One region of the Marinobacter sp. P4B1 genome, then DNA from elsewhere that is predicted to be linked to it. Evidence: predicted binding sites of a transcription regulator. Region 1 holds the regulator's gene; each other region holds the start of a gene.
What was found. The regulator sigma-54, encoded in region 1, starts transcription at its own class of promoters, with help from an activator protein. The targets are predictions, from matches to a motif close to ANTGGCATNNANNTTGCTNT.
Positions count from the first base shown of each region.

Region 2: the regulator sigma-54 is predicted to act here: its motif matches at 8,601-8,620, upstream of nirB (nitrite reductase large subunit NirB).
Region 3: the regulator sigma-54 is predicted to act here: its motif matches at 4,512-4,531, upstream of AQ621_RS06710 (PEP-CTERM sorting domain-containing protein).

Region 1 is NZ_LLXM01000013.1:62,485-72,945, forward strand. Features, by position in the region: gene AQ621_RS09755 (KdsC family phosphatase) at 1-165, shown strand, start outside; gene lptC (LPS export ABC transporter periplasmic protein LptC) at 162-761, shown strand; gene lptA (lipopolysaccharide transport periplasmic protein LptA) at 745-1,314, shown strand; gene lptB (LPS export ABC transporter ATP-binding protein) at 1,292-2,017, shown strand; gene AQ621_RS09775 (RNA polymerase factor sigma-54) at 2,151-3,683, shown strand; gene hpf (ribosome hibernation promoting factor) at 3,780-4,082, shown strand; gene ptsN (PTS IIA-like nitrogen regulatory protein PtsN) at 4,178-4,648, shown strand; gene rapZ (RNase adapter RapZ) at 4,683-5,567, shown strand; gene AQ621_RS09795 (HPr family phosphocarrier protein) at 5,574-5,843, shown strand; gene mgtE (magnesium transporter) at 5,930-7,291, shown strand; gene yjgA (ribosome biogenesis factor YjgA) at 7,310-7,837, shown strand; gene AQ621_RS09810 (carbon-nitrogen hydrolase family protein) at 7,866-8,690, opposite strand; gene AQ621_RS09815 (YhdP family phospholipid transporter) at 8,701-10,461, opposite strand, start outside.
Region 2 is NZ_LLXM01000015.1:1,016,977-1,027,437, forward strand. Features, by position in the region: gene AQ621_RS16195 (class II glutamine amidotransferase) at 1-326, shown strand, start outside; gene AQ621_RS16200 (metal-dependent hydrolase) at 512-1,405, opposite strand; gene AQ621_RS16205 (AraC family transcriptional regulator) at 1,634-2,740, shown strand; gene AQ621_RS16210 (NINE protein) at 3,138-3,545, shown strand; gene AQ621_RS16215 (WS/DGAT/MGAT family O-acyltransferase) at 3,546-4,913, opposite strand; partial or broken gene AQ621_RS16220 (nitroreductase) at 5,087-5,398, shown strand; gene nirD (nitrite reductase small subunit NirD) at 5,411-5,779, opposite strand; gene nirB (nitrite reductase large subunit NirB) at 5,950-8,463, opposite strand; gene AQ621_RS16235 (nitrate regulatory protein) at 8,804-10,141, shown strand; gene AQ621_RS16240 (hypothetical protein) at 10,102-10,461, opposite strand, start outside.
Region 3 is NZ_LLXM01000010.1:122,334-132,794, reverse strand. Features, by position in the region: gene prsK (XrtA/PEP-CTERM system histidine kinase PrsK) at 1-395, shown strand, start outside; gene prsR (PEP-CTERM-box response regulator transcription factor) at 493-1,863, shown strand; gene AQ621_RS06715 (tetratricopeptide repeat protein) at 1,910-4,366, shown strand; cyclic di-GMP riboswitch class I at 4,558-4,644, shown strand; gene AQ621_RS06710 (PEP-CTERM sorting domain-containing protein) at 4,686-5,444, shown strand; gene AQ621_RS06705 (exosortase/archaeosortase family protein) at 5,559-7,010, shown strand; gene AQ621_RS06700 (phosphotransferase) at 7,007-7,936, shown strand; gene AQ621_RS06695 (RIFT barrel domain-containing protein) at 7,966-10,461, shown strand, end outside.

The DNA of each region.
Region 1 (10,461 bases):
CCCAACGGCCACTGGCTGGTACGCCGGCATGCCGACTACTGCACACAGGCAGCGGGCGGTCAGGGCGCCGTGCGCGAAGCCTGCGAACTGATTCTCTGGGCCCAGGGCCAGCTGGAAAACACCCTGGCCCCCTACCTGGCCGAATCACAGGACGACCGGGCATGATCCGGCGGTTCTTTTCCTCACAGGCCGGCACACCCTGGCTGCGCACCCTGGCCCTGGCGGCTACGGTTGCCGCCACGGTTTACCTGATGTGGCAAAGCGGCGAGCCACCGGTACCCGATCCCGAAGCGGCACAGCTTCGGGGCCCCGCCGAGCCGGACGGCTTCGTGGTGGGCGCCGACTACCGGGCCTGGAATGAACAGGGCACCCTGGAAATCCACATGACCAGCCCCCGCATCGAGCAGTTCGATCACGACAGCAGCGCCAGGATGACAGACCCGCGCGCCCGCCTGTTCGGCGAGGGTGAGGCCGAACCGTGGATAATTGAAGCCGATGCAGGTAGCCTGCTGCAATCTCAGGGGCTGATGCACCTGGAAGGTAACGTGACCGTACTGCGCACCAGCGGCGACTCCCGGGCCACGCTGGCCACCGAAGCGCTGACCCTGGACAACAACGAAGGCACCGTATTCACCGACCTGCCGGTAACCATTACCGAGCCGTTCGGTACCACCCAGGCCACCGGAATGAAGGCCTGGATTGATCAACGCATACTGGAACTCAACTCCCGGGTGGAAGGGCAATATGAAACCGTCAGGTAAGCTCCGTTTTTATCCGCCGGCGCTGCTGGCTGCCGCGCTGATGCTGGCCGCCCCGGCGATGGCCTTTGATATGGACTCGAACACCCCCATCCAGGTGAGTGCCGACTCCGCCCGGCTGGATGACAGCGCCGGCGTGGCCACCTACACCGGCGAGGTGGAACTGGTGCAGGGCCGCACCCGGCTGGAAGCCCAGCGGGTGGTGCTGTACCGGGACGACCAGGGCCTGAGCCGCATTGAAGCCAGCGGATCTCCCGCCCATTACCGCCAGCCCTCCCGGGAAGGCGAAGGCATGACCAATGCCAGCGCCCTGAACATTACCTGGGCCGCAAAAGACAACCAGCTGACCTTCGAGCGCCAGGCCGTCATCGAACAGGCGGGCAACACCTTCAAGGGTGATGTTATTCATTACAATACGGTCAGCCGGGTGGTTACCGCCGAGGGCGGCAGTACAGAAACCGGCGGTTCCGGCCGGGTCGAAATGGTCATCCAGCCGCGTAACACCGGCCAGTCCAGCAACGGGGAAGGTTCTGATGGCAGTACTCAGGGCCAGTAATCTGGCCAAAAGCTACAAGCAGAAAAAAGTGGTCCTGGATGTTTCCCTGGAGATCCGCTCCGGAGAAATCGTCGGCCTGCTGGGCCCCAATGGCGCCGGCAAAACCACCTGCTTTTACATGATCGTAGGCCTGGTGCCGGCAGATCGGGGCCGCATCACCATCGACAGCCAGGACATCACTCCGCTGCCCATGCACGGCCGCGCCCGCAAGGGTATCGGTTACCTGCCCCAGGAAGCCTCGGTATTCCGCAAACTCACCGTGCGGGACAACATCATGGCCATCCTGGAAACCCGCAAGGGCCTGAACAGGGCCGGCCGGGAAGCCAAGCTGGAAGAGCTGCTGGAAGAATTTCACATCACCCATATCCGGGACAGCCTCGGCATGGCCCTGTCCGGTGGCGAACGTCGCCGGGTGGAAATTGCCCGGGCCCTGGCCATGGAGCCTGCCTTCATCCTGCTGGACGAGCCCTTCGCCGGGGTAGACCCCATTTCCGTCAGCGACATCAAACACATTATCCGGCACCTGCGGGATAAGGGCATTGGCGTACTGATTACCGACCATAATGTGCGGGAAACCCTGGATATCTGTGAGAACGCCTACATTGTGTCCGGCGGCCACATCATTGCCTCCGGCAACTCCGAGGCCATCCTCGCCAACCAGCAGGTAAAAGAGGTGTATCTCGGGGACGAATTCCGCCTTTAAGCGGAACGCCCCGCCCTTTCACCGAGGTCTGATTGTGTTGCAGAACGGTAACAAGTAAACTCGGCAAAGATCTTGCAAGGAAATTCGATTTTTTACCGGGATACCAGTCTGTTATGGATCTAAAGCCATGGTTATGAAAGCCTCGTTACAGCTAAAACTGGGCCAGAGCCTGACCATGACGCCCCAGTTGCAGCAGGCCATTCGCTTGTTGCAGCTTTCTACCCTCGATCTCCAGCAGGAAATCCAGCAGGCGCTGGACTCCAACCCCATGCTGGAAACCGCCGAGGACGACGACCACGGCCCGGATGACACCACCGAACCGCAAAGTTCTGACGACCAGGATAACGAAACCGCCAGCGCCCAGGATGACAACGCCCCGGAAAGCAGCAACGACTGGGACGAATCCGAAAACGGGCCGGACTGGAACTCGGAAAACGACATTACCGACACCATTCCTGACGACCTGCCGGTCGATACCGCCTGGGAAGACATCTACCAAACCGCCCCGGCCAGCACTCCAAAAGACGACGACGAGAACGACTCGGACTTCGAAACCCGCAACTCCCCTACGGAAACCCTGCGGGATCACCTGGAATGGCAGCTGAACCTCACCCCCCTGAGCGAACGGGACCAGGCCATCGCGCACGCCCTGATGGACGCCGTGGACGACCGGGGCTATCTCACCTCGCCGCTGGACGAAATCCACGCCGGCCTGCGTGAAGACAGCGATGAAGACCCACTGGACCTGGATGAGGTGGAAGCCGTGCTGCACCGGCTGCAGCATTTCGACCCCCCGGGTGTGTTTGCCCGGGACCTTCAGGAATGCCTGCTGATCCAGCTGAACCAGCTGCCACCGGACACCCCCTGGCTGCGCCAGGCGCGCCAGGTTGTCACCCAGTTCCTGCACCTGCTGGGCAACCGTGACTACGCACAGCTGCTGCGCCGCAGCCGGTTGAAGGAAGACCAGTTGCGGGAAGTCCTGGCCCTGATTACCAGCCTGAACCCGAAACCGGGGGATGTGATTGATCACGGTGATACCGACTACGTAATCCCCGATGTGATCGTACGCAAGCATGAAGGCCGGTGGCGGGTGGAACTGAACCCGGAAATTGCCCCGCGCATCCGGGTGAACGCCAGCTACGCCTCGCTGATTCGCCGGGCCGACAGCAGCGCCGACAACACCTACCTGCGCGACCAGCTGCAGGAAGCCAAGTGGTTCATCAAGAGCCTGCAGAGCCGTAACGAAACCCTGCTGAAAGTGGCCACCCGCATTGTCGAGCACCAGCAGGGCTTCCTGGACCAGGGCGAGGAGGCCATGAAGCCCCTGATCCTGTCGGACATCGCCCAGGCCGTGGAGATGCACGAGTCCACCATCTCCCGGGTAACCACCCAGAAATACATGCACACACCCCGGGGCATCTTCGAGCTGAAGTATTTCTTCTCCAGCCACGTGGGCACCGCCGAAGGCGGGGAGTGTTCCTCTACGGCAATTCGTGCCATGATCAGGAAACTGATTGCAGAGGAAACCCCGAAAAAGCCGTTGAGCGACAGCAAAATTGCGGCCATGCTAGGGGAACAGGGTATCAACGTGGCCCGGCGCACCGTGGCCAAGTATCGGGAGGCCATGCACATACCTCCTTCGAACGAACGCAAGCGACTGGTTTAAGCCTTTACCGACAATCGTTTACCAATATTCACCGGGGCACGAAGCCCTGGTACTCAGTCCGGCGGAACGCCGGCATGATGACAACAGGAGACGCCAATGCAACTCAACATTTCAGGCCATCACGTAGAACTGACCCCTGCACTGAAGGATTACGTCAACACCAAGTTCGAGAAGCTTGAGCGCCACTTTGACCACATCAGTAACTGTCAGGTGACGCTGGAAGTTGAGAAAGTTCGCCAGATGGCCGAAGCTACCCTCCACGTTGTGGGTGGCGAGGTTCACGCAAAGGCTGAAAACGAGGATATGTACGCGGCAATCGATGCCCTGGTGGACAAGCTTGACCGCCAGATCCTCAAGCACAAGGAAAAGAACGTAGACCGGATGCACGGTAACGGCTAAGCGCCTTCAGGCGCAGGCTACCGGGTAATTCAATCGAACGAGCTGCGGCAGGGCTACCGGCCGCAGCCTTTTTTTTACGGGTTCACAGTTAATCCATGAGCGATACATCCCTGACCATCGACAACATCCTGGCCCCGGCACTGACGCTGTGCCAGGTACCGGCGTCCAGCAAGAAACGGGTGTTGGAGTTTATTGCCGAGCGGATTCACTATCAGGACGAGACTCTCAACGATAACGACATCTTCAACAACTTGGTGTCCCGGGAGCGTCTTGGCAGCACAGGTATCGGGCAGGGTATCGCCATACCCCACTGCCGCCTGGAAGGCCTGGATCGGGTAATCGGAGTGTTGATGACCCTGGCCGAGCCGGTGGACTTCGATGCCATCGACAACCAGCCGGTAGACCTGGTGTTCGCCCTGGTTGTGCCCAAAGAAGCCACCAGCGAGCACCTGGAGCTGTTGAGCCAGCTTGCCGAACGTTTCAACGACAGCGCATTCTGCGAGCGCCTGCGCAAATGCCAGGATGCCGACTCCCTGTATAAGGGCATGACCACCGACAGCCAGTAACCGAGGGCTGTCAAAGTACGGGAGAAGCCTAACCATGAAGCTGATCATCGTCAGTGGCCGGTCCGGGTCGGGCAAGAGTACGGCACTGCACGTACTGGAAGACCTGGGGTTCTATTGCATAGACAACCTGCCCATCGGCCTGCTGTTTCCCCTGACCCGGGAAGCCGTGGCCCACGAGGCCCCCGGCCGCCTGAAGAAAATGGCGGTCAGTATCGATGCCCGCAACCTGTCCGGTGAACTGGCCAATTTCGAGGACATCTACCAGCGGCTGGGTGATACCGGGATCGAGATCGAAATCATCTTCCTGGATGCCGACGAGCAATCCCTGCTGCAGCGGTTCCACGCCACCCGGCGCAAGCACCCCCTGAGCGACGACAAGACCTCCCTGCGCGAAGCCATCAGCAACGAGAAACAGCTGCTGGAACCGCTGTCGAAGCTGGCCGACCTGTATATCAACACCACCGGCCTGTCCATGTACGAGTTGCGCGACATGGTGAAACAGCGGGTGGCCGGCCGCAGGGAACAGGAAATCGCCCTGCTGTTCCAGTCGTTCGGTTTCAAGCACGGCGTGCCGGTGGATTCCGATTATGTATTCGACGTGCGCTGCCTGCCCAATCCGTACTGGGACACCAGCCTGCGCAAGCACACCGGCACCGACCAGCCGGTAATCGATTTCCTGGAGCGGGAACCGCTGACCGGGCAAATGGTGGACGACCTCACCGGTTTCCTGAACACCTGGCTACCGTCCTTTGCCGACAGCAACCGCAGCTACATGACCATTTCCATCGGCTGCACCGGTGGCCAGCACCGGTCGGTGTATGTGTGCGAGCAATTGGGCGCTTACTTCCGCAAGCAGTACCGCAACGTGCAGGTGCGCCATACCGAGTTGCCTCACCTGCAAGCCCGGGGGGAGATCTGAGCCGCCATGATCTGCCGCCCCATCACCATTATCAACAAGCTCGGGCTGCACGCCCGGGCCACCAACAAGCTGGTCACCACCGCCTCCCGGTTTGACAGCAAGATCACCCTGAAGGCCAAGGGCCGGGAAGTGGATGCCCGCAACATCATGCAGGTGATGATGCTGGCCGCCAGCCAGGGTACCGAAGTGGAGCTGGCCGCCGATGGCCCGGACGAACAGGAAGCCATCGACGCCCTGGTTGCACTGATCGACGACTATTTCGGCGAGGGTGAATAAAACTTCGCCATTCACCTACAAGTCTTCCTCACCTGTGTAACCTAACTCCGCTATAATACAAAGGTTTTCTGATCGCAGGTGGTTTCATGACCGACATTCTGGAAAAAAGTCAGGCCCGACAGCGGCTTCGCTCCCTCAGTGAGGCCCTAGACAGTGGTGCCCTCAAACAGGTAGCGCGCATCCTGAATGGCGGCCTGAGCCCCAGTGATATTGCCCACCTGCTGGAATCTTCCCCGCCACGGCAGCGGGTTTTGCTGTGGAAGCTGGTCGACAAGCAGCTGGAAGGTGAAGTCCTCCAGTACATGTCGGACGACATCCGGGCCGACTTCCTGAGCGAGTTCAACGCCCAGGAACTGGCCAACCTGCTGGAAGACTTCGAATCGGACGACCTGGCCGACTTGCTGCAGCAGCTGCCGGATACGGTGATCCAGGAAGTCCTGGATACCATGGACGAGCAGGACCGGCAGCGGGTAGAGGAAGTACTCTCGTACCCGGAAGACACCGCCGGTGGTCTGATGAACACCGATACGGTGACGGTGCGCCCGGACATCACCATTGACGTTGTTCTGCGTTACCTGCGCCGGCACCGTACCCTGCCGCCGATGACCGACAGCCTGATTGTGGTCAGCCGGCGCGACGAATTTATCGGTATTCTGCCCATTACCCGCATGCTGGTATCCAATCCCGGCGCCACCGTGCGGGAGGTTATGGATACCGATATAGAGCCGATCCACGTCACCCTGTCCGACACCAAGGTTGCCACCCTGTTCGAGCGCTACGACCTGATCTCCGCACCGGTGGTGGATGAAACCAACCGCCTGCTCGGCCGGATCACCATCGATGACGTGGTCGACGTTATCCGGGACGACGCCGACCATTCCCTGATGAGCATGGCCGGCCTGGATGAAGACGAAGACACCTTTGCCCCGGTGATGAAAACCACCAAGCGCCGGGCCGTCTGGCTGGGCGTAAACCTGATTACCGCCTTTACCGCCTCGGCAGTCATCGGCCTGTTTGAAGAAACCATCTCCAAGGTGGTGGCTCTGGCGGTACTGATGCCTATCGTGGCCAGCATGGGCGGCATTGCCGGCAGCCAGACCCTGACCCTGGTTATCCGAGGCATGGCCGTGGGCCAGATCAGCGGCGCCAACGTAGGCTGGCTGCTGAACCGGGAGTTTCTCTCCGGCGTACTCAACGGCCTGTTATGGGCCCTGGTGGTGGCGACCGCCGCGGTGCTCTGGTTCAACGACTGGCTGATTGGTGCGGTGATTGCCGCTGCCCTGGTGATCAACCTGGTAGCTGCGGCCCTGGTGGGCACGGTGTTGCCGCTGTTCCTGAAATCCCGGAACATTGACCCGGCGCTGGCCGGCAGCGTTATCCTGACAACGGTAACCGATGTTGTCGGTTTCATGGCCTTCCTGGGATTGGCCACCCTTTTCTACGCCTGACAGACAAGCCTTATTGCCATGACAGACCAACACGAAGACCAGTTCGAGGAAGATTTCGGCCCCAGTAAATCCCAGCTCAAACGGGAAATGCACGCTCTGCAGGAACTGGGCAAACGCATGCTGGACCTGAGCGATGAACAACTGGCCTCGCTGACCATCAGCGAAACCCTGAAAGCCGCCATTGTGGAATCACGCCGGATTAACCAGCGCGAAGCCCGGCGCCGGCACCTGCAATACATCGGCAAGGTGATCCGCCAGGAAGATGACCCTGAAACGGTGAGCCGGGCCATTGATGCCTTCCACGCCGGCAGCGAGGAACACACGCGCCGGCACCACCTGGCCGAGCGCTGGCGCGACCGGATGATCGCCGAAGGCGACAAGGTGGTGGGCGAGTTTATCGACTACTGTCCGACCGCCGAGGTGCAGCATCTGCGCAACCTGGTGCGCAACGCCCGCAAGGATGTGGAGAAAGAGAAGAATACCGGCCAGTCCCGAAAACTGTTCCGCGCCCTGCGGGAATGGATTGACGACGCCGAGCAGCAGTAATCACGGCGGGGCACAATGCCCCACCGCTTTACAAGCGCCGGTGCTGCCACACCGGCATGCGGGTTCTCAGCTGTTCCAGCCGCTCCAGGTCCAGGTCTGCCAGCACCACGCCGGGGCCCTGCTCTAGTTCGCAGACCACCTCGCCCCAGGGATCACAAATCAAGCTATGGCCGTAGGTTTTGCGGCGTTCGCTGTTCTGACCACCCTGCCCGGCTGCCACCACCCATACCTGGTTCTCGATGGCCCGGGCACGAATCAGGGCATGCCAGTGGGCATCACCGGTCTGCCAGGTGAAGGCGCTGGGCAGGCATACCCAGTCTGCCCCTTGCTCCCGTAGCGCCCGGAACAACTCCGGGAAGCGCAGGTCGTAGCAGATTGCCAGCCCCAGCCTGCCCGCCGGCGTATCCACGGTAACCACCTGCTGCCCGGGCTCGAAGCTGTCTGACTCCCGGTACTGGCCGTGGGCATCGTCCACCATGGCATCGAACAGGTGGATTTTGTCATAGCGGGCGACTTCGTGGCCCTGGTCGTCATACACCAGGCAGCTGGCCCGCACCCGGTCCGGAATATCGCTGCCGTCAGGCCGGTTCGCCAGCGGCAGGGAGCCGCCGACAATCCAGAGTTTGTTTTGCCGGGCCTGGTCAGCCAGGAAACGGCGGATGACCGGTTCCGGCCCGGCCTCCTGCTCACCGCAGCCACGCATCTTCCCCGTGGCCAGTACGGCAAAGTTCTCGGGAAGCACGGCCACCTTCGCGCCCTGCCCTGCGGCTTCGGCCAGCAAGCGCCCGGCTTCGTCCAGGTTGGCTGCAACATCGTGGCTGCTGACCATCTGTATGGCGGCTACCTGTGTCATCCTTCCCTCCTTACTGTTCAGCAGTATCAAACACACTGCGCAGATCAACTTCGGGTTCGCTCCAGCTACCGGTGACACTGTAGGTGGCGCTGGTCAGTTTGCTCAAGGGGTCGCCAAGGATCTTGTCCAGCACAAACAGGGCGCCACCAATCGGCGCACTGGCTCCCATCAGTATGGCAGCCAGGGGCAGGTTCTGGGTAACCGGTAACACCACCACCAGTCGCATATCCAGGCTTTCATCGGCCATGTTGGTGGTGCCGTTGATCTTGAAGGCACCGGACGGGCCCACCAGTTGCAGCTCCGGGTCCATGGTAACCAGTCCGTCACTGATGCGGGCCTTGCCGGAAATAGCATCAAAGGCCACGCCCCGCTCGTACAGGTCGGAAAAGTCCAGGCGCAGGCGGCGCCACAGGGTGTCGGTGTTCAGCAGGTTGAAGACCCGGAACAATTGGGCCGAGTTGTTCTGCTCCAGGATCACGCCATCGTCCAGCCGCACGCTGACTTCCCCGCTGAGCGCACTCAGGCCGATATCATTGGGGCCACCAGGCCAGTCAATATCCAGCTCCACCGCCGTGGCCTGGTTGGTCATGGGGATGGAGCTGCCGGTCAGGGCTTCCAGGTCTTTCAGGGCACCGCCGGTCAGCTGGCCCTGAAAGCGGGTGGTTTCCCGGTCATCCACGACCCGCCAGACCATGTCGCCTGTCAGCTCCAGGGCACCCAGGCGGCCTTCAATGGCCTCCACATTCAGCTGGTGCGGGGCCGGGCGCAACCGGAAGCTCCAGCTGCCCGCCGACTCACCCCCAAGCTTGAGGTTACTGATGCGGCCGTCCACATCCGGCCAGCTGCCAATATCCAGCTGGCGGAAGGCTTCCAGCTGTTGCTCCAGGGTCAGCAGCTCAGGCGCTTGGTCCTGTTCGGTTGAAGCGTCCTCCCGGCTCAGGTGCAGTGTGTGCAGGTCGACCTCAACCACGCCGTCGCCCTGCGGAATAACAACCCGGCCGGCGGCCCGTTCCGATTCGGTATTGACCACCCAGCGGTCGCCCAGGTCCAGCGCGCTGATGGTGATATCGGTGAGCCGGTGGCTGCCCAGGCTCAGGTAATCAAACTGCAGGTCCACGGCAGACTCCTTCCAGAGCAGGTCGAACGCCATCCGGTCCTGCCAGTCTCCGGTAATGCGCACACCTTCCGGAGCGAAAGGATCAACCCGGGCTTCCAGCTGCGCGGTTTGGTCGGCGGTTTTGCCCAGCGGTTCCGGCCAGTCTACGTTCAGGCCGGCAAGGTCGGAGGTCATCACAATGCTCGAGGGCCCGCTGGCATCAATCCGCATCCGCCCGCTGTAATCCAGGGTACCCGCCAGGCCAAAGCTGCTGTCCTCACCCGGCTCCCACTGCTGCAAGAACGCCGGCAGGGCCAGGCGGCCGTCCTGGCGGATCGACAGTGCATCACCCGCCGCATTCTGTGTGAACGAGACGCTGACCGGCTGATCCATAAAACGGGCATGGACCGGGCCACCGGAAAAACCCCGTTCGGTGTGGTAGGTCAGGTCCGTGCGGATTCCGGTCCAGCTGAGGTCGGGCCCAGGCAGGCGGAAACCGCCGTTTTCGGTTTGAACCCGGGCCTGCACGGCGGTATCAGCGCCATCGCTCAGGGGAATATCGATGTTCAGGCCGAGCTGGAACTGGCCGGCAAACCCGGCGCCACTGACCGCCTGCCCTGCCAGTTCGCCCAAGGGGCTGTTGGCCATCCACCAGGCGACTGCCTCGCCCGGCAC
Region 2 (10,461 bases), on a different contig from region 1:
GACTCGTGAGCCTGTCCCAGGCCTACGCCAGCGAAGGCGTCTTCAACCTGCTGCTCAGCAACGGCGACTGGCTGTTCACCTACTGCACCACCAAAATGGCCAGCATCACCCGCCGAGCCCCGTTTGGCCCGGCCCGGCTAAAAGACGCCGACGTCACCGTCGACTTCGAATCTGAAACCACCCCCAACGACATCGTCAGCGTGATCGTCACAGAACCCCTGACCACCGATGAAAAATGGGATGTCTACCAGCCCGGCGAATGGAGGCTGTGGAAGAAGGGAGAAGTGGTGATGTCGGGCCTGACAAAGCAGGCCCAAGTAGGATAACTGGCCCGGAGAACACACAACAGTTCAAGTTCAGTCGGAGACAGTTCGTCGTCAGTCAGGTCAAGCAGGAGAGTGGGTTGGAGGGGCTTTCCTGCAGGAAAAAAGATGTCTGAGCGAAGCGAGTTGTTTTTTCCGAAAGGAAAGCCCCTCCAACCCGCTCGCCAGCGTAACTCCAGCCAGAAACCTTACTGCAAGGTCCGCCGATTCCCACTCTTATACTGCGGCGCAATATGCTGCTGAATCTGCGCCTTAAACCGCCCGATCAGCTCGCTATTGTCTTTATCCCAGGGATGGAAATCCGGCTTGAAATACTCCGCCCAGGCCGGAATCAGGCTAGAGAAAGCGCCATCCTTACCCCACATGCGCCACATCCCCTTCGCCGCACCCTTCACCGAAAAGTGCTTGCGATCCTTCATCACCATCCGCCCGGTAAACCAGGTCGCCACTACGCCCAGTGCAGCCGTCGCGAACAACTGGTAGAAAGCCCGCTCGGCATAGGTGCCGCCCACCTGCTGGAACACATCATAGGCCACCGCCTTGTGCTCGGTTTCCTCAATGGCATGCCATACCCACAGTGGGCGCATGGTTTCGTGCATATCCTCACGCACATCGTCCCGCTCCAGCAGCATATCCGCCATCATCGCCGTGATATGCTCCAGGGCACAGGTCACCGCCAGCTGGTGGCGCTTGGGCAGATTGCGGGCCAGGTCCAGAATCACCTTCAGATCCTTCTCCATCTCCTCCACCGGCATGCCCTGATCGCGAACATGCTGGTTCATGGCAATATGCTCCAGGGAATGCATGGCCTCCTGGCCAATAAAGCCCCGAACCTCCGCCTTCAGCTTCGGATCGTTGATCTGATCGCGGAACGCCCGCACAGAATCCACAAAAAACTGCTCGCCTTCCGGAAACAGCACAGACAGTGCGTTCATGGTGTGGCTGATCAGATAGTTATTGTCCAGCCAGTAGCGGGGCACCTTCTCATCGAACTCGAAGCCCATACGCTGGGGCTTGATGGCGACATTGTCCGGGGTATGTGAGGCCTTGGCCTGGCCGTTGGCGTGTGCGGTGGTCAGCATGTTGTTACTCCTGTGCGTTTGAACGCTTTGGCTGATGTCATGGCTCCAGTGTGGGCCAGTCAACCAACAAGCTGAATGCGCAAACGGGCCGGCCATCGTTCACAATGGGCCACCGGAGCCCCGCATTGACCGGTATGACGGCAAACATGCGGCCCGCAGCCCCACTGTTGCTTTGATGGGGTTCTGGTACAGTCACTAACCAGACATTTATCAATTCAGGAACAGACTATGGCAGCAACGGGAGCGGACACCGAGAAGCAGATGCTAGGGCTGTTTCTGGTGCCGGGCGTTTACCTGCGGGTACTGGCAGAAACCGTACGCAAGCTGGGCCATAACGACCGCTCCCTGTATCAGGGGCTGGCCTTCACCGCTGAAGACCTCAAAGCCAACGACAGCCGCGTGTTTGTCACCGACGCCATCCTCATGGCCCAGCGGGCACTGGAACTGGCCGGAAAGGATGGCCTGAGCTTCCAGCTGGCGCGGGAGCTGCGGGTAACCATCCACGGCACCCTCGGCTTCGCCGCCCTCACCAGCCCCACCTTTGAAGGTGCCCTGGACTCCGTGCGCCGCTACCTGCAACTGCGGGCGCCGTTCCTGAGCATGAAACAGTCCCTCGCTGGCGATCAGGTACTGGTGCAGCTGTGCACCGAGTTTGATGTGCCCGGGCTGTACAACTTCCTGGCCGAAACCGTCAGCGCCACCCTGATTCTGCTGACCGAGCAGCTACTGGACCGCAGCGACGCCGAGGCCAGAGGCTTTGCCCTGTCCGATGGCAAGCTACCCGGCGTCTCGGTACGCCTCACCGCCCCGGAACCCGCTTATTACACCGCTTTTGCCAGCCAGCTGCCGGTGCGGTTCGACTACGGCCAGCCGGAAGAAATGCTGATCTTCCCGCGCCAGATGCTGGATGTACGAATGCGCCTGGCCGACGCCGAAGCCTCCCAAATGGCCCGGGACCAATGCGAGTTCGAGCTGCAAAAGGCCCTGAAAGAACAAGGCGACATCGTACTGGCCATCCGCAACATGCTTAGAATGACCCCGGGGCCGCTACCGTCCCTGGAAACCATGGCTGAGCGATTCCACGTCTCATCCCGAACCCTAAAGCGCCGCCTGGCGGACCGGGACACCAGTTACCGGGAAATCGTAGAAGCCGTCCTGAAAGACCGGGCCATCCAGCTGTTACGCTACACCACCCAGTCCGTCAGCGAGATCGCCTATGAACTGGGCTATGCCGACCTGTCGAACTTCAGCCGGGCGTTTCGCAAGTGGACCGGCAAGTCTGCATCTGAATTTCGGGAAGGTGGGGTGGATCCGGCTCCGGACGTGGGGCCCTGATTTGTTGCGCCTCTGGGTTGGGAGCTTGGTCGCAGGGTGGCCAGAGAATTTTTTCTGCGAAAAACAACTCGCTTCGCTCAGACATCTTTTTCGCAGAAAAAATTCTCTGACCACCCCACGCCCTGTTGACCTTTTTGATGGCGTACCGGTTTGTTTCTGGTCGTTTTCAGGTTTTTGATTCAGTTTTCTTTTCCATCTTTTGCAGTTGTCTTCCCCGCCTATGCCCCGATATTGTGACGGACGGGGAGGTTGGATTATTTTTCCCGCCAGAAAAAATATGTCTGAGCGAAGCGAGTTGTTTTTTCCAAGGGAAAAATAATCCAACCTCCCCAGTCCCGCCCCCAAAACCAACAGGCTAGGGCCCAAGCCGAACCCAAACTCAAAAAAAGGAACCAGGATGAACGGACAACCAGACACCCACAGCAAAGTCATAGGCTACCTACTCTGGATCTTCGGATTCCTGGGCTCGCACCGGTTTTATTATGGTAAACCGATCACCGGCACCATCTGGTTCTTCACGCTAGGGCTGTTCTTTATCGGCTGGATCATCGACCTGTTTCTGATCCCGAGTATGGACCGGCAGGCCGACCGGCGTTTTCAGGAAGGCGAGGTCAGCTACAACATCAGCTGGATTCTGCTCACCTTCCTGGGGGTGTTCGGCATCCATCGTATGTACATGGGCAAGTGGATTACCGGGCTGATCTACCTGCTGACCGGCGGCTTGTTCTTTATCGGCGTGCTGTACGACTTCTGGACCCTGAATACCCAGGTTTCCGAGCGTAACCACGAAGTCCGTTTCGGCTGATTACAGGCCGGCGGCGGTTTCCAGCTCGGCCAGGCCTTCTTCCAGGTGGTCGAGCATTCGCTGCATGCTGGGCAATGTCCGGCGGCAGCCGATGAGGCCGAATTCTACCTGGCCGTTGTAGCTGGTCAGGGTCATGTTCAGGGCCAGGCGGTCCATGGCGATGGAGACCGGGTACATGCCTTCGAGCCTGGCGCCGTTCCAGTAGCGGGGCTCTGAAGGGCCGGGTACGTTGGAGATCACCACGTTGAAGGTCTGCCAGTTAGGCGCCATGCCGGTGAGCAGGTGGAAGGCCGCCGGGGCCAGGGTCAGGGCGGTGTAGTTGACGATTTCTTCAGACGACATGTGCCGGTAGCGGTCCTTGGCTTCCTGCATGCTCTGATGGATTTTCATCAGGCGCTGGCCGGCATTGTTTTCATCGGTGTGCAGGTTGGCCAGGATTACGCCGACCTGGTTGCCCTCGGAACTGTCGTCCCGGCGCAGGGAAACCGGCACGAAAGCGATCAGCGGTTTCGCCGGCAGGGCATCCTGGTTCATCAAGTAGGTGCGCAGGGCTGAGGCACACATGGCGGTGACCACGTCGTTCACGGTGGTGCCGTAGGCTTCACACACCGCCTTGATGCGTTTCAGGCAGTAAGACTGGGCGGCGAAGCGGCGGGAACCGGTAATTTTCTGGTTCAGAACGCTGCGCGGGGCGTGGAAGATGGAGTGGTAGGTCGGGTCTTTGCGGGCCTGGTTGATGGTTTTCAACAGCTCCTTCGCTACCGTGGGAATGGTACCCAGCTGCTTGCCGGAGCTGCCCAGCAGGTGGGCAACGCTGCGCCAGAGTGACAGGCTGCCCTCGTCGGCACCGGAACGCGCCCTTGGTGTCATATCCCAGATCGGCGGCATGCCGGTTTCGTGCGGGTTCTCGCTCAGCATCCGGGTGGCCAGGCGCATCGCAGAAACCCCGTCAATCAGCGAGTGATGCACCTTGGTGTACAGGGCAAACTGCCGGTCTTTCAGCCCTTCAATCAGGTGCACTTCCCACATCGGTCGCTCCCGGTCCATCAGGTGCGAGTGCTCGGCCGACACAAACGACAGCAGCTCCCGGATACGTCCCGGCGTTGGCAGGGCTTCAAAGCGGAAGTGGTGCTCCAGGTCCAGCTGATCGTCTTCCACCCACACCGGCTGGCCCAGCCGGTAGCTCAGCCGGCGGTTGAACGGCGCGGTTACCTGATGCTGCTGCCGCAACTGCTCCGCCAGCCGGGCAACGTAATCGTCCGGGGCGTTTTCGGGAAAGGAAAACAGCTGAAGCCCGCCCACGTGCATGGGTTGTTGGCGCTTTTCCAGCCAGAGGAACAATTGGTCGGTGGGGTTGAGGGGCTTCACGGTGCATCCCTTGTTGTTGATGTCTGGGGTGATACTACCGTAAGTTGGCGGCTACTGGATTGACTTGATTAACCTTGGGTTGCGCTCGTTCAGCGACCTGCCATGGGAGAATGAAAAGATGGACGTTGAACTGGCCGTAAAATCCCGGCGTTCGCTTTGAATGGTTCAAACGCAACTTCGAATTCTTCGGTGCCCCCGTGGGCCTGTTCTGCACCGTCGACGACAACATGGGCCCGCCCCAGTGGTCGGATCTTGGCATGATCCTGCAAACCATCATGTTGCTACTCCGCGAAGAAGGCTTGGACAGCTGCGCCCAGGAATCCTGGTCGGTGTACCCGAAAACCATCAGCGAATTCCTGGGCCTGCCCGAAGGCCGCAAAGTCTTCACCGGCATGGCCATCGGCTACGCCAACCCCGACAGCCCGTTCAACCAGATCACCAGCCGCCGGGCGCCGCTGGACGAAGTCGTCGAATTCATCCGCTGACGCCTACCGAACTCAGGCGGCCACCGCAGCCGCCTGCTCAACCGGCACCTCCAGCCGTATCCGGTTGCCATCCAACAGCACCGGATACGTCTTCACCTGCACACCCGCATCCTCCAGGCACCGCCCGGTCCGCAAACTGAAATGCTGCTTGTACAACGGCGAAGCCACCACCGGCTCCCCGTTCAAATCCCCGGTAATCCCCCGGGCCAAAACGTTCGAACCACTGAACGGATCGGTATGGCTGATGGCAAACAACGCCGGCAACCGATGCGGCAGATAAAACACCGCCACCGGCCCGTCCTCCGTCCAGACGGCAATGCCGGAGTCAGCCACCAGATCGTCCACCGTGCAGACCGCTTCCCAACAAGTCCGAGCTTTCATAAAACGTTCTCCTGAATCCCAATGTCTTTAACTTGCCTATCCCACTTATGTCTGTGAGCGCGGGGGTCGGGGTAATTTTCTGGCAGGAAAAAAGATGTCTGAGCAAAGCGAGTTATTTTTTCCAGAAGAAAATTACCCCGGCCCCCGTGCTCAGCCCCCAAGCCAGAAGGCTACGAAGAAGCCACCTCCAAAACAGGCCGACGCTGCCCCCGCTCCGAAGTCCAACGCTGCACCGGATCCTTCTGCAACGGCGCATTCACAAACTCCCGGAACCGCTTGCGCTTCTGAGGATCCTCAACGGCGGTTTTCCACTCGCACTGATAGGTATCCACCAGATCCGCCATATGCTGCTCCAGCTCCTCACCAATACCCAGACTGTCCTCCAGCACCACCTGCTTCAGATACGCCAGACCCCCCTCCAGGTTTTCCATCCACACCGACGTCCGCTGCAGCCGGTCCGCCGTGCGCACATAGAACATCACCACCCGATCAATCGTGCGAATCAGTTCCTCATCCGACAGATCCGTGGCAAACAGATCCGCATGCCGTGGCCGCATGCCGCCATTACCACACACATACAGATTCCAGCCCTTCTCCGTGGCAATCACCCCGAAGTCCTTGCTCTGGGCCTCGGCACACTCCCGGGTACAGCCAGACACCGCCATCTTCACCTTGTGAGGCGCCCGCAGGCCCTTGTAGCGATTCTCCAGGGTGATCGCCATGCCAACACTGTCCTGCACGCCGTAGCGGCACCAGGTGCTGCCGACGCAGGACTTCACCGTGCGCAGGGATTTACCGTAGGCGTGGCCGGTTTCGAAGCCGGCGGCAATCAGCTTTTCCCAGATCTCCGGTAGTTCGCTCAGGGTGGCGCCGAACAGATCCACCCTCTGCCCGCCGGTGATCTTGGTGTACAAATCGTACTCCCTGGCCACTTCGCCCAGCACAATCAGCTTTTCAGGGGTAATCTCGCCGCCCGGAATGCGTGGCACGATGGAGTAAGTGCCGTTCTTCTGCATGTTGGCCATGAAGGTATCGTTGGTGTCCTGCAGCGGCACGTGGTCGGTGGCCAGGATGTGTTCGTTCCAGCAGGTGGCCAGAATCGAACCCACGGTCGGCTTGCAGATGTCACAGCCCTGGCCTTTGCCGTATTGTTTGAGCAGGCCCCGGAAGGTGCGGATGCCGTTCACTTTCACCAGGTGGAACAACTCCTGGCGGGTGTAGGGGAAGTGTTCGCAAAGGTCGGTGCACACCTCTACGCCACGCTTTTCCAGCTCGCTGTCCACCACCTTTTTGAGCAAAGCGGCACAGCCACCACAGCCGGTGCTGGCCCTGGTTTCGGCCTTCACTCCGCCCAGATCAGTGCAGCCGGCGTCAATGGCGCCACAGATATCGCCCTTGGTGACGTTGTGGCAGGAACAGATGGACGCGGTATCCGGCAGGGCATCGGCCCCCAGGGCCGGGGCGCCGCCTTCGCTTTCCGGCAGAATCAGCGCTTCCGGGTTCGCCGGTAGCTCGATGCCGTTGAGGGCGTATTGCAGCAGGGTGTCGTAGGGGCCGTTGTCGCCCACCAGAATGGCGCCCAGCAGAGTCTTGCCGTCCTGGCTCACCACCATGCGCCGGTAGTGGCCGGCCTGCTCATCGTGAAAACGGATATTGCGTGCACCCGGGGTCTGGGCGTGGGCATCGCCAATGGAGCCCACATCCACCCCCAGCAACTTGAGCTTGGTGCTCATGTCGGCGCCGGTAAAGGCGGCGCTGGCGTCGTTGTTCAGCTCGGCTGATAGCGTGCGGGCCATGGTGTAACCCGGCGCCACCAGGCCAAAAATGCGGTTATTCCAGAGTGCGCATTCGCCGATGGCATGAATATTCGGGTCGGAAGTGGTGCATTGATTGTTGACCACAATGCCACCGCGCTCGCCCACCTCCAGACCGCAGGCCCGGGCCAGGGTATCCTGGGGGCGGATGCCGGCGGAGAACACAATCAGGTCGGTCTCCAGATGGCTCTCATCCGAGAAATTCATCCGTAGCCGCGCACCGCTTCCCGGCACGATGGCGGTGGTGGCTTTCTCGGTGTGCACCTGTACGCCGAGGTCCTCGATCTTCTGACGCAACAGGGCGCCGCCCTGATCGTCCAGCTGCACCGGCATCAGGCGCGGGGCGAATTCCACCACATGGGCCCGCAGGCCGAGGCTTTTCAGGGCATTCGCCGCTTCCAGCCCCAGCAGGCCGCCGCCCACCACCACGCCGGTTTTTGCCGATTGGGCGCTGGCCTGAATGGCGTCCAGGTCGTCCAGGGTGCGGTACACAAAGCATCCGTCCCGGTCGTTGCCTTCAATCGGCGGTACAAACGGATAGGAGCCGGTGGCCAGTACCAGTTCGTCATAGGGATAGACGCCCTTGGCGGTGGTTATCACCCGGGCGTCCCGGTCGATGGCGGTAACCGGCTCATGCAGGTGCAGATCAATGTCCTGCTCCGCATACCAGTCTGCCGTGGCCATCGCGAGATCCGCATGGCTGGAGCCGCTGAAGTACTCCGACAGATGTACCCGGTCGTAGGCCAGTTGCTTCTCTTCCCCGAACACCAGAATGTTAAAACTCCCGGCAGCCGGCGACTGGGTGAATTGCTCCAGGAAGTGATGACCAACCATGCCGTTGCCGATCACAATCAGGGTTTGTTTACTCATGGGCTGCCTCTCCAAACAAAAAAAGCCGGAGCATCATGTCCTCCGAGGAGAACAGATGGTCCGGCGCCAATGCCAACAACAATGATCTGATGGTCCGGCCTGATTCCTTGGCCGGGACAGTCGTCCTTGGTTAGGTCAAAGCGATCTCCATGCCAACTTTTCAAAGCCATTAAATTCAGAGGGTTAGCGGTTCTGGCCGTTTGGCCGACTCCGTAACAGGCGAAAAGGTGCCCCGGGATGGGGCAAGTTGCACGATGATGAGGCTGGTGGTTCTGGCCTGTTAATTGCTGCATCCCTGTCAGACAGAAATTAGCTGTGTGCTGATACAAGGAGCTGCACCATGAATACCCAACGCCATCCCCACGTGACCGCCGCGGCGACTGCCGCGGATTTCCTGATCGCCTCCCGACAGTGCGAGGTCCGCAACCTGGAGTACTTTCTGCAGATGGGCCGGCTGGTGCAAAGCGTGGGCAACCTGGTGCACGGGCTGCAACGGGAGCGGGGTGCTACCAACCTGTTTCTGGGTTCCGGGTGTCAGCGCTTCGCCAGGGAGCGGGACTTGGTGCTGAAACAGAACGAACAGCTGGCCTCAATCTTCCGGGAGGCGCTGGCGGACATCCAGCATGACCTGACCGACCACCCGGTCAGCAGTCCGTTGCTTGGACACATTGCCGGTGCCCTGCACTGTCTCGATCAACTTCCAGAAATGCGGCGCCGGGTGTCAGAGCAGTCTGCCAGCGTGGAAGAGGCCACGGACTGGTACTGCGCCACCATCCATAAGTTGATCACAGTGGTATTCGAGGCCGCTGAAACGGTGGCTGAACCCTCTATCGCCGGCCTGCTGGTGGCTCTGGTGCATGTCATGAATGGCAAGGAATACAGTGGCCAGGAACGGGCCGCGGGCTCGGCCGGGTTCTCCAGCGGCCAGTTCGACAGTGCACTGTCACGGCGCATGATGCACCTGGTTGAGGCGCAGGAACGGTGTTTTGACGTGTTTGTAAACTTCGCCCACGAAGAGAGTCTGGGGCTCTGGCAAGCCCTTCGCGCCCACCCTCGGGAGCTGGAGATTGAACGGATGCGGCAGAAGGCAGTGTCTGTCGGGCGCTTTAAAACGCTGGATGAAGGATTGGCGGACCACTGGTTCCATCTGATGACTGAGCGTATGGACGATCTCAAGAAAATTGAAGACTCGATCGAAAGCGCCTTTCATCATCGCTGCGTGGAACGCTACACCGAAGCCCGTCGAACACTGGCTCACCAGGAAACCTTGCTGGCCTCACTGGAACAACGAAGCTCCCCGGCAACTCCGGTGTTGGTGGTCTGTGATAATGGCGTGGACGCACGCACGGTGGATGCCTGGGCCGGCGATGGCGTTGGGCAACAGGCAGGCCGGTCGATCTTTGACCTGGTTCAGGCGCAAACCCGCCGACTGCGCCAGATGTCCGAAGAGCTCCAAAGTGCAAAGGATGCGCTGGAAGACCGCCGTATCCAGGAAAAAGCTGTGTTGCTGTTGATGGAACACCGCAACATCAGCAACGACGAAGCCCACCGGTTACTGAGGAAACTGGCGATGGATCAGGGTAAACGCTTGCCAGAGGTAGCCCGGGCGTTGATGTCCATGTCCGCAGTGATTGGCAATCAAGCCGCCGGGCTCAACAGCTGCAGAGGCACGCGATAGCGAAACAGGCGGGATTGCTGGCTGACCAGAACGGTGCAGGTTTTGCGGTTAACCCGGATGACCTCACCTTTCTTCTCGCTGCGCCCGTCACCAAAACGCACGGCATCCCCGACCTGCCACTGCTGCCGGGCCTGCTTCGGGCTCGGCAGTTCAAAGGCTGCGCCCGAAAGTTCGATACCGGCCAATGTGGCCTGTTCACTCAGATACTGCCGGGTGGCGTTTGCGGCACCGCTGTTATGCAGCTCATCCAGCGTTTCATAAAAATGCCGGTTATGCACCGAGCCGTAATGCCGCTGCCCGGCGCTGTGCTGCAGCAAATG
Region 3 (10,461 bases), on a different contig from region 1:
CCGACAAGGAGCAGCTTCGCAACGTGCTGGGCCACCTGATCCAGAACGCGCAGGATGCCACCCCGCCCGATGGCGAGATCACCATCAACCTCAAGCCTGCCAGGGGCAACGTTGTGATGTTTATCCAGGACACCGGCTGTGGCATGACCGAAGAGTTTATCAGCACCCAGCTCTTCAAACCCTTTGCCAGCACCAAGGGGCTGACCGGCATGGGAATTGGCGCCTACCAGGCCCGGGAATACATCCGGGAACTCGGGGGCAGTATTGATGTAACCAGTGAGCCGGGCGTGGGCTCCTGCTTCTCTGTGCGCCTGCCTGTTGCGGCTTCTACCCAGCAGAACGCCAAGTATTTGCCGGCCACTACGAACCCCACACCCAAACAAGGCGTCAACTAATTGACGTTTTGCAGACTTTTACAAATTCAAACATTGCAAACCGTCAATATTAAGTTAAGAATCGTAACAAGAGACAAACAAAGGATTGATTGTTGTTGTGAAGCGACTGCTGATAGTAGAGGACGACCCCGGACTGCAAAGCCAGATGCGCTGGTGCTTCAGTGACCAAATCGAGGTTTCGGTTGCGGCTGACCGCGATTCCGCACTGACTGCGCTGCGCCGCATGGAACCGCAGGTAATCACACTGGACCTTGGCCTGCCGCCCGACGCTGGTGGTGCTTCCGAGGGCTTTGCCCTTCTGGAAGAGATCCTCCGGCTGGCCCCGATGACCAAGGTGATTGTGGTGACAGGCCGGGAAGACAAGGAAAACGCCGTAAAGGCGATCGGCATGGGCGCCTCGGACTTTTACCAGAAGCCCCTGGACGCCGACATACTGACCTTTGTGGTTAACCGGGCCTTCCGGCTGGCAGAGCTGGAACAGGAAAACCGCGAACTCATCGGCCAGACCAACGGCGCCAGCATAAAAGGGATTGTCGCCGCCAGTCCTGAAATGATGGAGATCTGCCGAACCATCGAGAAAGTCGCCCCCACCGACGTAACCACCCTGATTACCGGCGAGACCGGTACCGGCAAGGAACTGCTGGCCAGGGCCCTGCATGACCTGAGCCACCGGACAGACCAGCCCTTTGCCGCCATCAATTGCGCTGCTATCCCTGAAAACCTGCTGGAAAGCGAGCTGTTCGGCTTTGAAAAAGGCTCCTTTACCGGCGCCACCCAGGCCAAGAAAGGAAAAATTGAAAGCGCCAACGGCGGCACCCTGTTCCTGGACGAAATAGGCGATATGCCCATGGCTCTGCAGGCCAAGCTATTGCGCTTCCTGCAAGAACGCGTTGTTGACCGGGTAGGCTCGGTAAAACCGGTCCCGGTGGATGTACGTGTAGTGTGCGCCACACACAGGAACGTTCAGGAACTGATTACTCAAGGAGAATTCCGGGAAGATCTCTATTACCGCATCAGCGAGATAACGCTGGATGTACCCGCCCTGCGCGAGCGGGACGGAGACGCCCTGGTAATCGCCCAGTCGTTACTGAAAAGCCTGGGCAAGCAACTGGACCGGCAAAACCTGAGCTTTTCCGAAGACGCCGTGCAGGCCATCACCAGCTATGCCTGGCCGGGCAATGTGCGGGAAATGATCAACAAGGTGAAGCGCGCCATCATCATGGCCGATGGCAAACGGGTAAGCGCCGGCGACCTGCAGTTAAGCACTGGCGAGGGTGAATCGGTCAACCAGCTGAACCTGAGGCAGGTACGGGAACAAGCCGAGAAACAAGCCATTCTCCAGGCCCTGCATTGCACCTCGTTCAACATGTCCCAGGCGTCCCGGTTACTGGGGGTCACGCGCCCCACCCTGTACAACCTCACCGACAAATACAGGATAGAAACCTCGGCGGGGTCGCCCGCCTCCTGACCCATTTACCCGCTATTTTGCCTATCGTTATCAAGGAGCAGATACCGTGCACACAACAACAAATAACCGAACAAAACCTCGGCTCACAACACTGCTACTTGCCGGCGCCCTGCTGCTGCCGTTACCGGTTCTGACTGGCTGCAATAACCAGAGCACATCCAACGAAGCAACGTCCCATATTACAAGGGCTGAAACCTACGCAGACCAGGGCCAATACCGGTCCGCCTTGCTGGAAGTAAGAAACGCAGTTCAGGCAGAGCCGGATAACGTTGGCCACATCGTCCACCTGGCTGAACTGTATCTGCAGATAGGCGCGTCCCGGCAGGCCTCCGAACTGCTGGAACCCTGGCTGAAAGACCATGCCTCACAGGTGGCCATTCCACTGGCCGAAGCCTACGTAAACCAGGGCAAACATCTTTCAGCCACTGAGACCCTGGCCCTTCACAATGCTTCCACCCCCCAGGAACAATTACGGGCGTCGCTGGTTCGCGCTGAAACCCTGCGCCTGTCCGGAGACAAGGCTGAAGCGCTGTCCCTGTATCGCAGCCTGATGGACAACAACCCGTCGAATCTGGATGCAGTGACCGGCACCCTGAAAACCCAGATGGACCTGAACCAGACCTCACAAACCATCCGCAGCGCCGATGACTGGATGGCGAGGAACCAGCCCGAGCCAGAAGTGCAATACTGGAAAGGCATGGCCCAATACCGGGAGAACGACCTGGAAAACGCCGCAGCCACACTGACAGACGCCGCAGGCAGCATGCCGACATCTGATGTTTTCCTGCCGGTGCGCCGGCAAGTACTGACGGCACTGTCCCGGGTGCTGACCGAGCAGGGCAAGATTACCGAAGCCCAGGTTTACAACAAAATCCTGGCCGACAACCAGAATTCCGGTGCCCGGGAGCAAGGCGAAGCTGCGGTAGCGGCGCTACGTGAAGGCAACGTCGACCAGGCCAAAACCATTCTCCGGGACATGCTGAAGCTGGACCCGGAAAACCAGCAGGCGGCCCTGATGCTCGGGGCACTGGAAACCGGCACCGGCGAGCTGGATGAAGGCGCCCGCTTGCTGACAGAGAACCTTGACCCTGAAACCACACCCACCCCCTTCCTGCGCGCCGCTGCCATGGCACAAATCGACCAGGGCGACCGGGAAGAAGCACTGAAAACTCTGGAACGGGCCATGCAGGCCCGGCCGGACGACAACGAAATCATTGCCATGCACGGCATTCTGGCCCTGAGCCTGCCCGGCAAGGAAAGTGACGGCGTGGCCAGCCTGAGCAAAGCCATCAGCAACGAACCCGAACGCACTCGTTTGCGGTTGGCCCTGGCCCAGCACTACCTGCGCAACAACCAGCCGGAGCAGGCACTGGGCCAACTGCGAATGGCTTTCGCCGCCCAGCCGGAAGACTGGCACACCACCGGCACTTACATGAATGTGTTGCTGGCCCGCGGTGAAGAAACCGAGGCTAAGGAACTGAGGGACTCACTGGTTAATGGCTATGGCGATATGCCCCAGGCGGTGCTGCTGGCCAGCCTGGCGGACAGCCGCCTTGGGGATACCGACGCCGCTACGGCGCGAATAGAGAAGCTGGCACAGAAGCACCCGGAAATGGCACAACCCAGACTGGCACTGGCCGCCATCCTGGCCCGAACCGGTAACCGCGAGCGGGCAATCGAAGAACTGGTGCAAGTGCGCACCCTGCTGGGAGAAGAGCAAACCTCCGAGACCATTGCCGTAAACCGCCTGCTTGGCCAGCTACTGGTTGCAGAAACCCGCTCAGCAGTTCAGGCCGAAGACTACCCGACCGCCCGGGCCAAAGCGGCAGAAGCCGTTGCCCTGGCACCGGATAACCAGGGCCTGGCCCTGCTGGCCGTCGGCGTTTCGCAGGCTGAGGGCAAGCATCAGCAAGCGCTGGAAGAACTACAGGCGGTGGAAGACAATCTCGGCGTTACTACCGCAACCGTACTGGCGAGGACATCCATACTGGAATCCCAAAACGGACCCGAAGCAGCCTGGACGTACCTGAAGGAACAATGGCAGGAACGCAAGGAAACCGCCCTTCTGCCCACCCTGCTCCGCCTGGCAGCCAGCCAGGGCCCGGAAGCCCGAGGCGAAATCACCAGCCAATGGCTGGACCATGAACCACAAAGTATTGCCGCCAACCTGGCCCGTGCCGACTGGCTGATGAACAACAACCAGGACGAACTGGCCGCCACCCACTATGACTATGTTCTGGAGCAGCAGCCCAACAACATTGCTGCCCTGAACAACCTGGCCTGGCTGCTGAGGGAAAACGATACCGAACGGGCGCTGGAACTCGCCCGCAGAGCCAGTGAACAGGCCCCCCAAAACTCTGCCGTGCTGGACACCTATGGCTGGGTGCTGCACCTGGCCGGCGACCACCAGCAAGCTGTCACCGCCCTGGAAAAAGCGCTGGCACTGGCGCCGGGTAACGAAGACATCACCAGCCACCTGGAAAGCGCCAGGAAAGCCTTGTAAGAAATCCTGACAAAACGTCGATGCCACACGAACCAGAAGGGCCGGATCGCTATAAGCACCGGCCCTGTTTTTTGTGCTGTCGAAAACTTTTACATACGTCTCTTGGCTGCCGAAGAAATTCAACGAAAATTCAGGCAGTTAACTGGTTGGCACGATTATCGCTTAATACAAGGAGAAGATCGGGTTTTATCCCGGTCAGGGGCCAAACCACCCGCGAGGATGGGACGGAAAGCCAAGGATCTCTGGTCAGTATCCGAAGAGACAGCCTGGTTGCAAAGCAAACTACAGGGACTTAGAGCTTCACAACCGGAGAAGACCCATGAATATAAAAATGCTAGTTACCAGTATCGCATTGGCCGGCGTGGCGTTTAGCGCTCAGGCCGTGCCAGTAAACGTGTCCGAAGCCAACGGAGAGCGGTCTCTGCAGACGATCATTGCAGAGGATGTTATCGCGCCGGGTTACACCACATCACTCGACGTGAACACAGACCAGGCCTCACCCTCTGACCTGTGGAAGAACTCCGACTCAGGACTCTCACCAACCCGGTACATCGCCTCTATCGCAGGGCTGTCCGGATCCACAACCTTTGGTATCTACGATCCGAACGACCTGACCAAGACCTACACCATCTTCGATGGCTCGGTAGATGGTGTTGGCGCCGGTGAGACCTTCGGTCTGGATGCCAACGGTGATGTCTACTCAGATTTCAACACCTTTACCGGTGTGACATTCAGCAGCACCACCTTCGGCTTTTTCATCGATGTAGCCGGCCAGATGATCTATTCCCAGAATTCCCTGAACGCTACCAGCACACTGACGGACCAGCAGCATATGGTGGCCTATCAGGGTCAGGGCGACACCATCAACCTTCCAGGATTTGGAGGTGACACCACCTGGACCCAAGGTGGATGGTTGCTGGCATGGGAAGATACCCTTGGCCAAGGCTCAGACTATGATTTCAACGACCTTGTTGTGTTCATTGAGTCAGCTATTCCGGTACCGGAGCCTGGCACCCTTGCCCTGCTCGGCCTCGGACTGGCCGGCCTTGGTGCCGCCCGTCGTCGCCAAAAAGCCTGATCGTCCTGGGCTTTCAGAAAAGCCAGCTTCGGCTGGCTTTTTTGTGCGCACATTTGTTTTATGTCGTCACAAACAACGGTATTCTGAAGCTGTAGCAATGCCGGTGGACAGAAGATGTTAAGGAAGACATTAGACAACCTGCCCTATGCCCTGCCGTACCTGATCGTCACCGCAGTCAGCGTAGCTTTGTTCTATCCAACCTGGATAAGGCTGGCATCAGAATGGCTGGAGTTTGAGCAGGTACTGGCCCATGGATTGGCCACCGCGGTTATCTACGTAGCGCTTCTCTTGATCCACCCTCCGTTGCCGACCAATACGCCAGACTCTTCAGCATCCAGGTTTCAGGTAATCGGCATCCTGATTCTCTTAGTCACCACGCTAATCTGGGCATTACTCGAGCTGGTCAGAATAGACACCCTCACCTATCTGATGCTGCCCGCCGGCCTGCTTGCCACCAGTTGGGCGTTGCTGGGTCTTCACAGAGCGCTGCGCTTACTTCCCTACGTTATCCTGCTCGCCCTTTCTCTGCCGATCTGGGCGGATTTCATCCCTGCCCTGGTCGCCATTGCCAGCGCCGTGGTGAGCAACTGGGTTCGATTGTTCGGGATGACCGCATTGATTGAAGGCAACAGCATCACCCTGCCCTACGGCCGCCTGGTTATCGCCGATGGCTGCTCCGGCATTCGCTACTTCGCTATTTCCATTTTGCTCGCCGCCATGATGTCTATCCTCAATGACTACCGCTGGCGTGGATGGCTGTGCTTCCTGGCCACAGCCATGATTCTCGGGTTGATTGCCAACTGGGTAAGAATCTTCATTCTGGTCGTTATCGGCTATCAATCCGAAATGCAAAGTGAACTGCTGACCGACCATGAACTGATGGGCTGGGTAGTCTACGGTGTCTTTATTTTGCCTGCGCTCTACTTCGCGCCGGTAAAGCGCCGGACAGAAATCAATGCACCCGATGCCAAGCGACTCTCACGCAAAGGTGTATTCGCGGTTCTAGTGGCTCTGATAGCGGGGCCAATCGCCCTCAACGTGGTTCAACTCTCCGGTGACGAAACCAGCCCCTGGGCGCCACAGAATGCGGCTATGAGTCCCGGCCAGCCCTCCGAATTGCCCCTTCAGCTGCGGCTCCCGGATAACCTCGACCACAAAGTATGGGCAACGCCGGATGGTGCCTGGCTATCAGTGGCACAAAGTGAGCGCTCTGCCGCTACCGATCATAAGCTGGTGCCCTACCTCAGGCCGCCCATTGATTCGGAGAAGTGGCTGCTTCAGGAAAGCCAAGGCGAGTTAAAAATCTACCAGAGGCGAGGTGGCAGACAGCGGGTGGCGGTTTTGCAGTGGTATCAGGTTGGGGATTACGCAGCCCAAAGCTACCGCGATGCGAAGTTATGGCAGATTCCAGCTACATTAAGTGGAGCTAGACGGTTTGCGCTGGTTTCAGTCATGGCGGAGTGTGAGCCCAGGCAATGCAACCGGGCTATCGAAAACGTGGGAGCAGCCCAGAACACCATTAGCCTGAGCCCGTTACCACCAGAGAACAAGGCAAGCTCGCAATGAACCAAAGTAATGCTGGCACTGCCAAGATCAACCCGAGAAGCACCGGGTTCATCAATAATGAGGTTTACCGCAAGCATACCAGTGAGCGGGGCCTGGCCGACGAAGCCGGAGAGCTGCAAAGGTGCATGCAATTAGGTGTTGCTACAGAAAACGTAAGCCCCATACGCCTGGTAGATTTTGATGCGGTCACCAACACCCTCACCACCGAACGCGTTCACGGCGATGAACTGTTCCACACGCTCTGGAATGCAACTTACTTGCTAGGCCGGCTGAGAGGCCATCGCCTCAATGATCCGCAGACGATTTTTTCCAGAGTCGGAGAACTTGGACAATGGCTGGCGCTTTACCACAGAACCTCAGCCAGCCACAACGCAGATAACTCGAAAGCCGCCTGGCTCTTGCACGCAACCGAACGCAAGATTCGGGACATCCGGCAGGAGAAACTTCTGCCAGAGCGGTTACTGAACAAAATCGAGACAAGGTTTCTACCAGTTCTGGAGAAACTGAATACCCGGACCTTTCTGGCTGAAAACGGTGCTTTCGTTTGCAGGGTTCACGGGGACTTCATTGTCTATAACGTTCTTATTGATCAGAACCGCCAACTTCACGTAGTAGATTTTGGTGATACACGGGTGTCTGGCAACTATGAAGATGTGACCCGCATGTATAGCAGCCTCTATGCGATTACTGACACCAACCGGACCCGCAGGCGACGCCTTGGCCACTTGCCATCGGTATTCCTTAATGGCTACGGGTTATCAATGCAGGCTACGGAAACTCCATACTTCAAGTGCAACATGGCCTATAATTACCTCACGCATCTTGAAGGTCAGCACTATATGAGAGACCTGTTGTCCTGGAACTCGAACATCGAGATGAGCCAGATAACCAGGGCCGGAATGCGATGGATTAAGCGCGAGCTTTAGCGTGTTGTATAAAAGGAATTAGGTGTGAAATGGCAACATCGGTTGATATTGTCCTCAAGGAAGAATCCGGAATTCACAGAGTAAGCGAGCCGCTCTCTGTAGGGATTCCTTTTGCCAAAGGCCAGCACCCGGCAGGAACAACGTTCCGGGTGAATGATGCCAACGGCAACAGCGTGCCTGCAGCTTTCAAATCGCTATGCCATTGGCCGGACGGCAGTGTTCGCTGGGTGCTTGCCGAGTTTCTTTACAGCCTGCCCCCCCACCAGACCGAGACCCTCACAGTCTCCGAACAGCCCTCACCCGAAGCATCCGCCACGGGCATTACGCAGACACCGCGCGGATGGGCCATTGAAACTGAGGCTGGTGATTTGCTGCTTCATAAGGGCCAGCCGGCCTGGGAGTTTTTCGGGGCAACTTCACCAATAAGAACCGAGGCAAAGCTCACCTCTAAAGACGGGCTACCGTGCCACCCGGTTTCGAATGGCGACTGGGAAATACAGCACCAGAACCCCGTCTATGCTGAAGCCTCGCTTAGCGGCCACTGGATGACAGCAGACGAAGCACGCCTTGCAGATTTCAGTTGCCGACTGCGCATCTATCTCCAGACCGGACTCGCGAACATTGAAATGCAGATCCATAACCCCAAGCGGGCCAGGCACCCCGGCGGCCTATGGGACCTTGGTGACGAGGGTTCCGTGTATTTCGGCAGTCTGGAGCTGATTACCGAAACCGGCTGTCCACAAGAAGTGAAGATTCAGCCAGATTCCCTGAATGTTCCGGAGGCGGCATTTACGCTGCGAGATTTTGAGCTGTATCAGGAGTCATCTGGCGGAGAAAATTGGAATAGCCTCAACCACATTGACAAAAATGGAGGCCTGACAACCCTGTACCGCGGATACCGACTGACCTCGGAGAACGCCCTGGAACACACAGGAGATCGGGCAAACCCGCTGTTATCACTGACGGGTGACGGACAGCCATTCCAGCTGGCCATGCCGACCTTCTGGCAAAACTTCCCCAGCAACATTGGGTACCAAAAAGGGAAAATTATCGTCGGACTTTTCCCTACGCGGCCACATAACCAAAGCTACGAACTCCAGGGTGGCGAACGAAAAACTCTTCACCACTTGATGGCCTATGCAAATACCAGCAACCTGACATGGGCTTACGCCCCACTCTGCCCACGCCTGGCTCCTGAGGTTTACGAATCAACAGACGCATTCCTCTGGTTCAAAGCCAATGCAGACAAAGATGCGCTCGATACCCTGATCCAGGAAGGGCTGGATGGCCCTTCCAACTTCTTCCAGAAGCGGGAAGTGATTGATGAGTACGGCTGGCGCAACTTCGGTGACATTTTCGCGGACCATGAAACCCTGTACCAGCCGCCTGGCGAAGCGCCACTGATCTCCCACTACAACAACCAGTACGATGCCATCTATGGCTTCGCCCGCCAGTTCGCGCTCACCGGAGACCGGCGGTGGTTCGAACTCATGGATGACCTGGCAAAGCACGTAACGGATATTGATATCTACCATACAAATGAAGACCGGGCCGAGTATAACAACGGGCTGTTTTGGCATACGGACCACTATCTGCCGGCCCATACGGCGACACATCGCACCTTTAGCCGGCGTAACGACACCAGCTCCACGCCGGGGCAAACTGGTGGCGGGCCGGCTGAGGAACACTGTTACAGCACAGGCCTTCTTTATCACTACTACCTGACTGGCTGCGAAGAATCTCGGCAGGAAGTATTAGCGCTGGCCAAGTGGATGAGCAAAATCCACGAAGGCACCAACACACTTTTTGAGTCACTCATCAGAATCAAAAGGTATGACCTTCCTCGCCTCAAAGCCATACTCCAGCGCGCGATAGTATCGCCACACACTTACCTGTTTACCCGAGGAACCGGCAACTATATCCAAACGCTTTTGGACGCAAGCACCCTCGCACCTGAGCAAGGGTGGTTATCCCAGGCCGAGAAGGTTATCCAAGGTACTGTTCACCCTAATGACAACATTGAAGCCCGCGACCTCCTAAACGTAGAAAACAGCTGGTCATACCTCATTTTATTGGCCAGTATCAGTCGGTACCTGACTATCAAACAGCAGGAAGGGGACTTCGATTACAGCTACCAGTACGCTCTAACAAGTTTCCGTCACTACACCCGATGGATGCTACGCCACGAAGAACCCTTCCTGACTCGCCCCGACCATCTAGAGTTCCCTAACCACACCTGGGCGGCCCAAGACATCCGGAAAGCAATGCTGATGCATCAGGCAGCTTGCTTTGACCCTGATCATAAAGAGCAATATTTGACCAAAGCACAGGACTGGATGGAATATGTCACCAAGACGCTTCGCAGTAGTACAGAGACCTATTTAGCCCGCATCCAGATTATCTTGCTTCAGAACTATGGCCCGCATCACCCCAATAGTCTGAAGCTTCCGGACAACGTCCTGAATCCAGATCTGTTGGAGCAGCTCGAGGCAAACAGCCCCAGACTCTCCATCGCCGCACTCTCT